DNA from 3 places in the Lentzea sp. CA-135723 genome. Region 1 is predicted to be linked to each of the others. Evidence: riboswitches for the same ligand, from Rfam matches in the RefSeq annotation. Region 1 holds a riboswitch; each other region holds the start of a gene.
What was found. A riboswitch is a leader RNA that binds a small molecule or an ion and turns the genes downstream of it on or off. The one in region 1 is predicted to bind S-adenosylmethionine.

Region 1 (4,545 bases):
CCGAGGACGGGAACACGACGGTGAACGACTACTCGCTCGTGCTCAGAGCGCACACGCGAGCGGGCCGGGTGCTGCTCACCGGGGACGTCGAACTGGCCGGCCAGGCGGCGTTGCTGGGGGAGCGGGACCTGCGTGCCGAGGTGCTCAAGGTGCCGCACCACGGGTCGCGGTACTCGCTGCCCGCGTTCCTGCGGGCGGTGCGGCCTCGGGTGGCGCTGGTGAGCGTAGGCGAGGGCAACAGGTACGGGCATCCGAGTCCGCACGTCGTGGACGTGTTGCGGATGGGAGGCGCGTTGGTGTTGCGCACGGATGAGGACGGAGACCTGGCGGTGTTGCCGGGCAATCGAGTCGTACGAAGGAGAAGAGATGGTCTGGGTGAGGTTGTTCAACGCGCGCTACCCGATTCCCGGTGGCACGCCGGGGCTCGCGTGGGCGCTGTGGCAGACGAACTACACGGCCACGCCGTGGCCGCACGACGAGCTGAAACCCGATTTCGGTTATTACATCTGCGAATCGCTCGACGACGGCACGCGCGCCGTCACGTACCGGGCGAAGATGACGCACGTGCTGGCGCCGACGAAGGCGGAGTCGCCAGAGGCGGCGTACGACCTCGCGGCCGAGCACGTGTTCGACGACGCGCTGCGGATCGCGCCGGACGTGTGGCACGACTACCACTACAACGCGTTGAAGGCGGAAGCCCCGTGGCCGCAACGGATCGTGGCGTGGCGGGCAGAGGTGACGCCGGTCGGGCCGCACGTGGTCGAAGGCCTGGACCGGTTCCCGCGCACGGGGTGGCTCAAGACGGACGCCATCTCCCTGTGAAGCGGGGAGATGGCGTCCGGGAGGAGGTGAGGCGCCGGGCTAGCCCAGGGCGTTGATGACGGCTTCCGCCGACGGCGGGACCGTCGCGCGCGGGCCGATCGTGTCGCCGAGGGCGTCGAGGGTCTTGAGGCCGTCGCCGGTGATGAGCAGCACGGTCTCGGCGTCGGGGTCGAGCTGGCCCGTCTCGATCAGCTTCTTCGCCGTCGCGACGGTCACGCCGCCGGCGGTCTCGGCGAAGATGCCCTCGGTGCGGGCGAGCAGCTTGATGCCCTCGACGACCTCTTCGTCGGTGACGTCCTCGATGGCGCCGTTGGTGCGGCGCACCGCGTCGAGCACGTACGGGCCGTCGGCCGGGGCGCCGATCGCCAGCGAGCGGGCGATGGTGTCCGGGCGGACCGGGCGGATGACGTCGTGGCCCGCCTTGAAGGCGGCGGAGATCGGGGAGCAGCCGGTGGCCTGCGCGCCGAACACCTTGTACGGCGAGGCTTCCACCAGGTCGAGCTGGCCGAGCTCGCGGAACGCCTTGTCGACCTTGGTGAGCTGCGAGCCGGACGCGATCGGCACGACGATCTGGTCGGGCAGGCGCCAGCCGAGCTGTTCGGCGACCTCGTAGCCGAGCGTCTTCGAGCCTTCCGCGTAGTACGGGCGGACGTTGACGTTCACGAACGCCCAGTCCTCGTTCTCCGCGGCGAGCTCCTGGGCGAGGCGGTTCACGTCGTCGTAGTTGCCGTCGACGGCGATCAGGGCGCCCTCGTACACCGCGCTCATGAGGATCTTGGCGCGTTCGAGGTTGGAGGGGACGAGGACCACGGACTTCCAGCCGGCCCGGGCGGCGGCCGCGGCGACGGCGTTCGCCAGGTTGCCGGTGGACGGGCAGGCCAGCACCTTGAAGCCGAGTTCGCGGGCCGCGGCGAGCGCGACGCCGACGACGCGGTCCTTGAAGGAGTGGGTGGGGTTGCCGGTGTCGTCCTTCACCCAGATCTTGCGGACGCCCAGGGCCTTGGCGAGGTTGTGCGCCTCGACCAGGCGGGTGCCGCCGGGATCGGTGTTCGGGTGCTGCTCCACAGTGGACGGAACGGGGAGGAGGCCGCGGTAGCGCCAGATGGACCTGGGGCCGGCCTCGATGTCCTCGCGCCGGATCTTCCCGAAGTCGTAGGCCACTTCCAGCGGCCCGAAACACTCGAGACAGGCGTACTCAGGAGCGAGAGGGGTTTCGTTTCCACACTCACGGCACAGCAGCGCGCGGGCCGGGCCGAGGTCGAACTGGGTGCTCGTGGGCACAGTGACAGCAGTCATCGCGAGGTATCTCCTCATCTTTCCCGCGAAATCGAACGGGTCGGAATTGGCACCGTGATCGTCTGCGCTCAGATGCGTCCACAGGTATGTGCACACAGCGCTGACGCCGGTTGCCGGGGCTTCTTCGGGCCGTTCCCTCTGCCCCTCTGGATGAGCGGTGTTCAGTTGTGGCCACCAAGCTACGGCACCAGTCCGTTGCTGAGCCACAAACGTCCACGATCCGGGACGTGGGAGGATGCGGAGCGTGAGCGCACCGGAGTCTCTGCAACTCATCGTCGGCGAAGAGGAGTTGCTGGTCGAACGGGCTGTTCGGGCGGCTTTGGACGCTGCCCGCGAGGTCGACTCGACCGCCGATCTGACCCGCGTCCAGGTGACTGATCTCACGGCTCCCGAGCTGGCCGAACTGGTGAGTCCGTCGCTGTTCGCGGAGGGGCGGGTGATCGTCCTGCTGAACGGGCAGGACATCAGCAAGGAGATCGCCGACATGGTGCTCTCCTACGTCAAGGCGCCCGCGGACGGCATCACGCTCGTCGTCGTGCACACCGGCGGTGGTCGCAGCAAGGCCGCCAAGGACCTGCCGGGACAGCTGAAGAAGGCCGGTGCCGCGGTCATCGAGTGCGCCAAGGTCACCAAGCCGGCCGAGCGCGAGGCGTTCGTGCGCAACGAGGTGCGGCGGGCGGGCGGCAAGATCGACCCGGAGGCCGTCGCCACGCTCATCGACGCCGTGGGCACGAACCTGCGCGAGCTCGCCGCGGCCGCGTCGCAGCTCGTGTCCGACACCGACGGCAAGGTGACGGTCGAGGAGATCCGCCGCTACCACCAGGGCAAGGCCGAGGTGACGGGGTTCGCCGTCGCGGAGAAGGCCGTCACGGGGGACCGGGCGGGCGCGATGGAGGCGTTGCGCTGGGCGATGCAGCTCGGTGTGCCGCACGTGCTGGTCGCGGACGCGCTGGCGGACGCGGTGCGCACGGTCGCGCGCGTGTCCGCGGTGGGCCGGGCCGATCCGTTCAGCCTCGCCGGCCCGCTCGGCATGCCGCCGTGGAAGATCAAGAAGGCGCAGGCGCAGGCCCGCGGCTGGGACCAGACGGGTCTCGCCGACGCGATGCAGGTGGTCGCGGGACTCAACGCCGACGTGAAGGGCGTGGCGGCCGACGCCGACTACGCGCTGGAGCGTGCCGTGCTCCGGATCGTGGCCGCCCACAGCCGCCGCTGACACTCACTTCTCGCGCGGGATGCCGATCAGGTACTGGGCGCCGGTGAAGCCGCGTTCGACGCCGATCGTCCAGTCGAACGTGCCGGTGCCGGTCAGGCCGTCGACCATCCGCCGCAGTTCCGCGCGCCCGTACATGCGCAGGAACGACACGACGCTGTCCCAGAACATCATGGACGGCAGCACCGGCACGACGTAGGTGAGCGCCAGCCGGAGCAGGTAGCGCGGCAGCGGGTTGCGCTGGAACGGCGCCGCGAGCAACACGGTCAGCGTCAGGAAGAACGGAAAGACCAGCACGTAGAGCCACGACCGTTTGGTGTCCACGACGACGATGGGCTGCCGGGTGTCGACGGCGTTCTGCAGCATGCGCGTGGCCAACGGCGGCGGGAAGTGGTGGAAGGCGCCGTAGATCGTCCGCGTGCCCTCGATGCGGCAGTCCGTGGCGTCGACGGACGACGAGACGTGGTCGACGGTGCAGCACGAGTCGGGCAGGCGACGCCGGTTCACCGAGGCCACGCGTTCGAAGGCGGGCACGTTCGGCACGAGGTCCGTCAGCGTGACCTGGGTGTGGACGCCCTCAGCGTGCAGCCGCCGCTGGATCAACGGCACCGGGCCGCCGGAACCGGCGCAGAGGTCGACGATCCGGTGGTCCGCGCCCGACCGCAGGGCCAGCGCCAACGGCCGCGCGTACTCGCGGGCGGCGTCGGTCAGCCGGTAGATGGTGGTGATGGACTCCGTGTGCAAGGTGCGCAGCACCGGCGGAGTGCCGTCGAGGTCGTGCAGCTCGAAGAAGTCGAGGCGCGGCAGCGATTCCATGGACTCACGCCTACACCAGAAACGCGGAAGAGCCCCACCTCCGCGAGGAGATGGGGCTCTTCCAGAAGCTCAGTGCGAGCTCCGCGAGCGAGATCAGCCCTCGAGGGCGTTCGCGCGCAGGGCCATCGCCGACTTCTTGTTGGCGGCCTGGTTGGCGTGGATGACGCCCTTGGTGGCGGCCTTGTCGAGCTTGCGGGACGCGTCCTGCAGGAGCTCCAGGGCCTTCGCCTTGTCGCCGGCCTCGGCAGCCTCGCGGAACTTGCGGATGGCCGTCTTCAGGGACGACTTGACCGACTTGTTGCGAAGGCGGGCCTTCTCGTTGGTCTTGATCCGCTTGAGCTGGGACTTGATGTTCGCCATGCGACATCACCCTTCTTGTCGAAACCGGGGTTCGTGGCGCG
Region 2 (4,545 bases), 1.1 Mb from region 1:
TGGGTCCGCTCCGTCACCGTCGAGGAAGCCGCCAAGCAGCTCGGCGTGAACCTCGAAGGCGCGTGGATGTCCGCCCAGGGCAGCCACGACATCCCCCTCGAAGGCATGAACCTCGAGGTCAAGACCCGCAAGAACATCAAGCTGTTCGACGGCGCCAACCCGGTCCGCGAGATCCAGACCACCGCGCTCTCCGTCGACGAGCTCCTCAAGGGCGAGAACATCACCCTGGGCGCCGAGGACTCCATCACGTCCGGCATGGACGTGAAGCTGGCCACCGGCGCCGAGGTCTACATCTCCCGCACCGGCGTCACGGTCATCAACGTGAACGAGCCGGTCGCCCCGCCCGTCGAGAAGACCAACGACCCGAACATGAACGCGGGCGAGCAGAAGGTCACCGACCCGGGCGAGGCCGGCGAGCAGATCTCGCAGTACAAGGTGACCATCAAGAACGGCAAGGAGGTCAGCAAGGAGAAGCTGAGCTCCAAGGTCACCAAGGAACCGAAGCCGAAGAAGGTCACCGTCGGCACCAAGCCCCTCCCCGACGGCGACGTCTGGGACCGTCTCGCCAAGTGCGAGGCGGGCGGCAACTGGGCCATCAACACCGGCAACGGCTACTACGGCGGCCTCCAGTTCAACGCGGGCACCTGGGCGGCCAACGGCGGCACCGCCTACGCCCAGCTCCCGCACCAGGCCACCCGCGAGCAGCAGATCGCCATCGCGACCAAGCTCCGCGACCGCGCGGGCGGCACGTACGGCGCCTGGCCGGGCTGCCGCGCGAAGCTCGGCCTGCCGTAAACCCCTCTCCGTCCCCCGCAGAAGGCCGCTCAGGTTCGCCTGGGCGGCCTTTGCCGTGTCCGGGGGTCGTGGAGGGGCGCTGGGGCTCCGGGGTGAGGGTGGGGCGGGGTTCGGGAAGCGAAGCTTGGGGCGCCAGGTAGGGCAGAGCGCGGGCCGGGCGAGGCAGGATGGGCTGGTGGGGCTGGGCCAGGCGGGACAAGACGGGCGGGCGAAGGCAAGGCGGGGTAGGACGGGCCGGAAGAAGGCAAGCGGGGCGGAGCGCGGGCCCGGCGAGGCAGTACGGGCGAAACGGGTTCGGGAAGCGAAGCTGGTGCGCGGGGCAAGGCGGAGCGCGCGGCGAGACCGAGCCAGGCGGGCGAGCGGGCAGGCTGGCGCAGGGGTCCCCTCGGGTTTGGAGTCCCCGCGACCCAACGTACTCAGCGGGTCTGACAGTCCGGCTGAGCGAGCGGCGAGGCAAGACGGCATCGGACAGGACGTGTCTCAGACAAGACGGCGTCGGGCGAGCCCGGTCTCAGGCGAGACGGGGCAAGGCGAGACGGGGTAAGGCGAGACGGGTCGAGGATGGCTATAGGGCTTGGCGAAGCCGGAGGCGAGCCCGACCGAGCGCAAGCTTCGCGATGGCGCAGCCGAGCTCGGCCAAGACCCAAGGCAATGCCGAAGGCGAGGCGTCCTTTCCTCGACGCGCCGTGCAAGCGGTATCGGTGACGTAGCCGCCCAACTCAGCCACGCACGCGAAGAGATTAGGGCTTGACTTTGGGTGCGAGGTGCTACCACTAGTGGCTCGGCCGGGCCTCTTTTCAGCCCGGCCTTTTCCGGTCCGACAAGCGCCTCGCAAGGGCCCCGAAGTCAAGCCCCAATCTCTATCGACGCGCCAGCGGCGATGACTCGACCACGCCCGTCGAGGTCTTTGCGCCCAACGCAACCACCGCCCCGAGGCGACGCAACGCGACCTGCGAGAATGCCCGGGTGAGCCTGCTGGGACCTGCCGAAGTCCGCCGCCTAGCCGCGGAACTGGACATCCGCCCGACCAAAAAACTGGGCCAGAACTTCGTGCACGACCCCAACACGGTCCGCAAGATCGTCGCAGCCGCCGACCTCGCCCAGGACGACGTCGTCCTGGAGGTGGGTCCGGGCCTGGGCTCCCTGACCCTCGCCCTGCTTCCCAGCGCGGCACAGGTCATCGCGGTGGAGATCGACCCGCCCCTGGCCGAGAGGCTCCCGCAGACCGTCCAGGAACTGGACCCGGAGAACGCCGCCAAACTCCACGTGGTCCTGAAGGACGCGCTGAAAGTCACCCAAGAAGACCTGCCGGCGCAACCCACCGCGATCGTCGCCAACCTGCCGTACAACGTCGCGGTCCCCGTCGTGCTGCACCTCCTGGCCGAACTCCCCAGCCTCCAAAAGGGTCTCGTCATGGTCCAGGCCGAGGTGGCCGACCGGATGGCCGCGAAGCCGGGCAACAAGATCTACGGCGTCCCCAGTGTGAAGCTCGCCTGGTACGCCGACGCCAGGAAGGCCGGCAGCATCGGCAAGAACGTCTTCTGGCCCGCCCCCAACGTCGACTCGGGCCTGGTTTCTTTCCGCAGGCACGAAAATCTACTATCCACAGTGGACCGGAAGAAGCTCTTCCAGATCGTCGACGCGGCCTTCGCTCAGCGCCGCAAGACGCTGCGATCGGCCCTGAAGGCGTGGTCGCCGAACGTCGACGAGATCCTCGCCAAGGCCGGTGTCGACCCGCAGCAGCGGGGCGAGCAGCTGTCGGTGATCGACTTCATCCGGATCGCCGAGGTCTAAGCCGGGGATCCTTCGGCCAACAGTGTGATCTGTCGAACGAATCGGATTCTGGCTTGCGCAACCGAACGTCCGTCCGGTTGACTGCTACTTGCCATCCGGAGCGACTGAGAGACCTGGCTCTACGACGTCGCAGCAACCACCCGCTGGATGCGGGCAGGTGCTAACGCCAGGACCGATGGAGGAGCACCATGGGTACCGTGCGAATGCTGACGCGCCGTCGAGTTGTCGACCAGTGCCGTCGCACCGCTTCTGCATGTCGTCGCCACCTCGTCTAAGGCGCCTTCTCAAAGTCCTTTGACGCGCACTCCCCAGCGAGTGGCGCACCCCTGAGCAGCACACCTCGACCGCGCACGTCCACATCGGACGGTGTGCCGTCGCGCGCAGCCGTGGAGCAGAAGTGATCACTGTCGAAAACCTCACCAAGTCCTTCCAGGGCGTCTCCGCCCTCAACGGCGTGACCCTCGACGTCGAGGCCGGCACCGTGCTCGGTGTCGTCGGCCCGAGCGGCGCCGGCAAGTCGACGCTCGCCCGGTGCGTCGCGCTGCTGGAGCGTCCCGACTCCGGGGCGATCCGCGTCGACGGCACCGACATCACCAGCCTCGACGGCAGTGCTCTCCGCGCCGCGCGCAGGCAGATCGGCGTTGTGCCGCAAGGGGATTCGCTCCTGCGCCAGCGGACGGCGGCCGGCAACATCGCGCTGCCGCTGGAGTCCGCGGGCGTGCCCGGACCGCAGCGGCGGACGCGCGTCGGCGAGCTGCTGGACCTCGTCGGGCTCACCGACAAGGCCGCCGCGTACCCCGACCAGCTGTCCGGCGGGCAGCGTCAGCGCATCGCCGTGGCGCGTGCCCTCGCCGCCAACCCCAGCGTTCTCCTCGCGGACGAGCCCACCAGCGCGCTCGACCCCGAGACGACCGGCTCCGTGCTGACCGTGCTCGACCGTGCGCGCGCTGAGCTCGGTGTGACCGTGCTCGTCGTCACGCACGACATGGGCGTGGTCCGGAAGATCTGCGACGACGTGGCCGTGCTGGAGCAGGGCAAGGTCGTCGAACACGGCAAGGTGCTCGACCTGGTCAACAACCCGGGCAGCCGCACGAGCAGCTCGCTGCTGCCCGCCGTGGACCTCAACCCGATCAACGAGAACGCCTACGACCGCGTCGCGGACGTCGTGCTCGTCGGGTTCGCCGCGGTCGGCGCGCTGCTGCCCGAGGCCGCGCACCGGTTCGGGGTCGAGCTCAACATCGTGGGCGGTGGCCTGACGCGCCTCGGCGAGACGCCGGTCGCGCGCTTCCGGCTCGGCCTGAACGGTGAGCGGTCCGACTCCGCGCTGGAGTGGATCGGCGAGGCCGGCGGCGCTGTGCAGAGGTCCCTGAAGGGGCCGCAGGGAGTAGCTGCGTGAGGTCTGCAACACCCTGGTCCGACGTGATCGCTTATCTCGTCGAGGCCACCGGAGAAACGCTGTACATGGTCGGCGTCTCCACGGTCATCGCAACACTGCTCGGCGTTCCCGTTGGTGTCTGGCTGCAGCTCACCGCCAAGGGTGGGCTGCGGCCGAACGCCGCGGTGCACAGGATCCTCAGCTTCGTCACCGACCTGGGCCGCTCGATGCCGTTCATCGTGCTGCTCGTGGCGCTCACGTCGGTCACCCGGCTCATCGTGGGCGGCTCCATCGGCAGCACGGCGGTCATCGTGCCGCTGGCCGTGGGAGCGATCCCATTCGTCGGCAGGCTCGTGCAGAACATCCTGTCCGAGGTGCACGTGACCGTGGTGGAAGCCGCGATCACGACCGGGGCGAGCACCCTGCGGATCGTGCGCAGCGTGCTCATCCGCGAGTCGTTGCCCGCCCTGATCAACGCCATCGGCGTCACCGTGATCGCCCTCATCGGGTACTCGGCGATGGCCGGCGTGATCGGCGGCGGTGGTCTCGGCGACCTGGCGATCCGCGAGGGCTACCAGCGC
Region 3 (4,545 bases), 3.6 Mb from region 1:
TGGGGTTCAGGAAGGCCCAGGCGAGGAAGCGCGCGTTGATCGCGTTCAGCCTCTACCTGGGCCAGGCGCAGATGCAGCAGACCCTGCCCGGCCTCGTCGAACCGGTGCTCGACGAGGCCGTGCAGGTGCTCATCGCGAAGTGATCAGGCCGCGGTGGCCCACAACGTCGAGGCGATCACGTCCGCGTTGCGGTCGAGCGCCGTGGCGTTGACGTTCGCCGTGGTGTCGCAGGAGCGGTGGTAGCAGCGGTCGAAGGCCTGGCCCGCCGTGCCGCCCCACTTCGAGGCCTGCGCCGAGGTCTTGATGCCCTCGGCGCCGGTGAAGGTGCCGCCGGTCGGGATGCCCGCGCGGGCGAACGCCGCGTGGTCGGAGCGGCCGCCGACGTTCGTCAGCTCGGTCTGGACGCCCAGCGCCGTGAAGCCCGCCTGCAGCCGCTGCGTCAGCGCCGCCGAACCAGTGGGCTGGCCGGAGGAGCTGTAGACGAAGTAGCCGGGGTTGGGCGAGCCCGTCATGTCGAAGTTCAGGTACGCCTTGATCTTCGACTTCTCGGTCGACGACAGGGAGTTCACGTAGTACGTCGAGCCGACGAGGCCTAGCTCCTCCGCGCCCCACCAGCCGAACCGCAGGTGCTTGGTCGGCTGGAAACCGGTGGCCTTCACCTGGAGCGCGATCTCCAGGATCGACGCCGAGCCGGTGCCGTTGTCGTTGATGCCGGGGCCCGCCGAGACGCTGTCGAGGTGGCCGCCGACCATCACGACGTTGTTCGCGTCACCGCCGGGGTAGTCGGCGATCAGGTTGTAGCCCGTCGCGCCGTTCGAGGTGAACGACTGGACGCGCGTGGTGTAGCCGGCCGCGTCGAGCTTGCTCTTCACCCAGTTGATCGAGGCCAGGTACCCCGGTCGTCCGTGTGCGCGGTTGCCGCCGTTGGAGTTGGCGATGGACTGGAACTGGTTCAGGTGAGCTTGTACGTTCGCGACGTTGATGTTGGGCGCCGCCAGTGCCGCGGGCGCCGCCGCCTGCGCCGCCGTGGTTCCGGTCACCATCAAGGCGGCCGCCAGCGCGATCAGGATCCTCATGGTTCAACTCCGTGCAGGGTAGGGATTGAGCCACTGATCAACATGCTCCGCCGCGCATGGACTCGCTAGGGGCGAACGGTGGGAGTTGTTAACGCGTCCGGTTCGTCGGAATCGAGGGTGATCAACCAGAATGGTCCAGGTGGGTGACGTCACGGTCGTTCTGGGCATCGGCGCCGCCGTGCTGCTGATCTCGGTGATCGCGGTGCGCGTGTCGACGCGGCTCGGGCTGCCCTCGCTCCTGCTCTACCTCGGCATCGGCGTGCTGCTCGGCGAGTCCGTCGCGGGCATCAAGTTCGACGACGCCGACCTCACCCAGTCGCTCGGCATCGCGGCCCTCGTGCTGATCCTGACCGAGGGCGGCATCACGACCCGGTGGAACGCCGTCAGGTCGTCGCTGTGGCTCGGCGTCGCACTGTCCACAGTGGCCGTCGCGGTCAGCGTCGCGGTGACCGGGACGGCGCTGCACTTCCTGCTGGGCCTCGACTGGCGGATGGCGTTGCTGTGGGGCGCTGTGCTGTCGTCCACGGACGCGGCCGCCGTCTTCAGCGTGCTGCGCTCGTTAGGCGTTGGGGCACGGCTGACTGGCGCGCTCGAGCTGGAGTCCGGTCTCAACGACGCGCCCGTCTACATCGCCGTCGTGCTGCTGGCCTCGTCGGACCAGATCTCCTGGACCGCTCCGCTGCTGGTGCTCTACGAACTGGGCGCGGGCGCGGTGATCGGCGTCGCACTCGGGTTCCTCGGCGGCGCGGGGCTGAGACGCGCGGCGCTGCCGTCCACCGGTCTGTACCCGCTCGCCACGGTGGCGGTGTGCGTGCTGGCCTACACGGCGGGCGACCTCGTGCACGCCTCCGGCTTCCTCGCCACGTACGTCGCCGCGCTGGTCCTCGGCAACGCCCGCCTGCCGCACCGCGCCGACACCCTCTCGTTCGCCGAAGGCCTCGGCTGGCTCGCCCAGATCGGCCTCTTCGTGCTCCTCGGCCTCTACGCCTCCCCGCAACGGCTGCTCGACGTGCTGTTCCCCGCGCTGGTCGCGGGCGTGGTGCTGACGTTCGTGGCGCGGCCGCTGTCGGTGGTGCTGGCCTCGTTGCCGTTCAAGGTGCCGTGGCGGGAACAGGCGTTCCTCTCCTGGTCGGGGCTCAGAGGTGCCGTGCCGATCGTGTTCGCGCTGATCCCGTTGATCCAGGGCGTGGAAGGCGCGCGGCAACTGGTCGACGTGGTGTTCCTGCTGGTCATCGTGCTGACGATCGTGCAGGGCACGACGCTGCCGTTCCTCGCGCGACGGCTCGGCCTGGTGAAGGCGGGGGAGGCGCTGGAGGTCCAGGTCGACTCGTCCCCGCTCGACGAGCTCGGCGCGGAGCTGCTCCAGGTGCACATCCAGCGCGGCTCGAAGCTGCACGGCGTCTACATGTCCGAGCTGCGGCTGCCGAGCGGCGCCACGGTCAGCCTCGTGGTGCGCTCGGGGAAGAGTTTCACGCCACAGCCGACGACCAGGCTGCAGACCGACGACCAGTTGCTCATCGTCACCACCGAGGAGACGCGCGACGCCGCTGAGCGGCGCATACGTGCCGTCGACCGGGCCGGCCGCTACGCCAGGTGGAAGGGCGAGACCGGCGACTAGTCGGTCTCCGAGGCTTCTCACGATGTGATCGGGGTGTCGACGCGGCGGTCACCCTCCGCTAACGTCGTCGGCAGGTCATGAGAGCCAGCGTCAAGCCCAAGCTTGCTGGCCGGCAACCCTCCAACCGCGGTGGGGTGCCCTTGGTGAGGACCTGGTCCGGCGCGCAGGGCGCCGGTCAAGCGCGGGCCTCCACACGAAGGCCCCTGGCCTCGGAGGCAGCTCGATGACGCTCGCGATCACCCCCAGCACCACCACTGCGGTTCCGGCTGTCGTCGGCGCTGACCTGCGCGTTCCGCTGGTCACCGGAGAGCGCGTCACCTACGCCAACCTCGACCACGCGGCTTCGGCGCCCTGTCTGCAGGAGGTGCGCGACGCCGTCGACGAGCTGCTGCCCTGGTACGCCAGCGTGCACCGCGGCGCCGGGTTCGCCTCGCAGGTCTCGACCCGCGTGTACGAGCAGGCCCGCGACCGCATCCGCCGGTTCGTCGGGGCGCGTTCGTCCGACGCCGTCGTGTTCACCCGCAACACCACGGACTCGCTGAACCTGTTGGCGCGCAGCGTTCCCCGCAACACCGCCGTCGTCCTGTTCGACAGCGAGCACCACGCCGCGCTGCTCCCCTGGAGGGGTCCGCACGTCCAGCGCGTTCCTGCACCGTCTTCGTCCGGCGCCGCAGTTGTCGCGCTGGACCGGGCTCTTGCCGCCGCCCCGGTCGGCCCGAGGCTCGTGATCGTCACCGGGGCGTCCAACGTCACGGGGGAGCTGTGGCCGGTCGCCGAGCTCGCGAAGGTCGCCCGCCGCCACGGCGCGCGCATCGCGCTCGACGCGGCCCAGCTCGCCCCGCACCGCCCGATCGACGTGCGTGAGCTGGACGTCGACTACATCGCGTTCTCCGGCCACAAGATCTACGCCCCGTTCGGCGCCGGTGTGCTGGTCGGCCGCGCGGACTGGCTCCAGCAGGCCCAGCCGTACCTGGTCGGCGGCGGCGCCACGTCCAAGGTGACCGACCACGGCGACCGCCTCGGCGTGGCCTGGTCCGCGGTGCCCGAGCGGCACGAGGCCGGCAGCCCGAACGTCGTCGGCGTGCACGCCCTGGCCGCGGCCTGCGAGATCCTGTCGCGGCACTGGGAGCAGACCGTCGCGCACGAGCAGGAGCTGCTCGCCCGCCTGCGCGAGGGCCTGCGCACGATCCCCGGCTTCCGCGAGCTGAAGATCCTCGGCGACGCGGACAAGGTCGGGGTCGTGAGCTTCACGGTCTCCGGCTTCGACGCGGGCTTCCTCGCCGCCGCGCTGTCCGCCGAGTACGGCATCGGCGTGCGGGACGGAGCGTTCTGCGCGCACGTGATCGTGGGCCGCCTGGTCAAGCAGGTCGGCTCGCACGAGGAACGCGCCGTGCGGGCGTCGATCGGCCTCGGCACCACGGCCGAGCACGTCGACCGGCTGGTGGCCGCGTTGCGCGTGCTGGTCACCGAAGGCCCGAGGTGGAGCTACACCCAGCAGGACGGCCGCTGGGTGCCCGAGGACGACGGCCGAACCCTGCCGCCGTTCCTCGCGTAGTCCCTGTAGTGGACAATGACCTGGTGAGTGACGAGTCCAAGGCCGAGGAGAAGGCCGCTGACAAGCCTGCCGAAGAGCAGGTCAGCGAGCCCGAGACGGTCGCGACTCCGGTGATCGAGGCGCCTGACGCCGAGGAGGGGCCCAAGCCGTCTCCGGCGAAGGCGGAGGACGACGAGGACGAGGGTTTCTCGTTCACGGGTTCGCTGCCCGAGCTGAAGACGAAGCTCCTCGCGGCCCTGGCGGCCGTCGTGCTGGCCCTGGACGTGCTCACGAAGGTCGTGTCCGTGGCGTTCCTG

Region 2: it holds a riboswitch for S-adenosylmethionine, as region 1 does, so the genes downstream of both, ACQEU1_RS22975 (methionine ABC transporter ATP-binding protein) here and thrC (threonine synthase) in region 1, are expected to answer to the same signal.
Region 3: it holds a riboswitch for S-adenosylmethionine, as region 1 does, so the genes downstream of both, ACQEU1_RS35655 (aminotransferase class V-fold PLP-dependent enzyme) here and thrC (threonine synthase) in region 1, are expected to answer to the same signal.

Annotation. Positions count from the first base shown of each region.
Region 1 is NZ_JBNJMK010000001.1:3,997,431-4,001,975, reverse strand. Features, by position in the region: gene ACQEU1_RS17775 (DNA internalization-related competence protein ComEC/Rec2) at 1-878, shown strand, start outside; gene thrC (threonine synthase) at 862-2,118, opposite strand; SAM riboswitch class I at 2,130-2,275, opposite strand; gene holA (DNA polymerase III subunit delta) at 2,354-3,331, shown strand; gene ACQEU1_RS17760 (hypothetical protein) at 3,335-4,144, opposite strand; gene rpsT (30S ribosomal protein S20) at 4,238-4,504, opposite strand.
Region 2 is NZ_JBNJMK010000001.1:5,063,383-5,067,927, reverse strand. Features, by position in the region: gene ACQEU1_RS22985 (transglycosylase family protein) at 1-795, shown strand, start outside; gene rsmA (16S rRNA (adenine(1518)-N(6)/adenine(1519)-N(6))-dimethyltransferase RsmA) at 1,768-2,589, shown strand; SAM riboswitch class I at 2,678-2,771, shown strand; gene ACQEU1_RS22975 (methionine ABC transporter ATP-binding protein) at 2,987-3,985, shown strand; gene ACQEU1_RS22970 (methionine ABC transporter permease) at 4,009-4,545, shown strand, end outside.
Region 3 is NZ_JBNJMK010000001.1:7,594,214-7,598,758, forward strand. Features, by position in the region: gene ACQEU1_RS35640 (TetR/AcrR family transcriptional regulator) at 1-143, shown strand, start outside; gene ACQEU1_RS35645 (M28 family metallopeptidase) at 144-1,076, opposite strand; gene ACQEU1_RS35650 (potassium/proton antiporter) at 1,207-2,694, shown strand; SAM riboswitch class IV at 2,768-2,882, shown strand; gene ACQEU1_RS35655 (aminotransferase class V-fold PLP-dependent enzyme) at 2,918-4,249, shown strand; gene lspA (signal peptidase II) at 4,273-4,545, shown strand, end outside.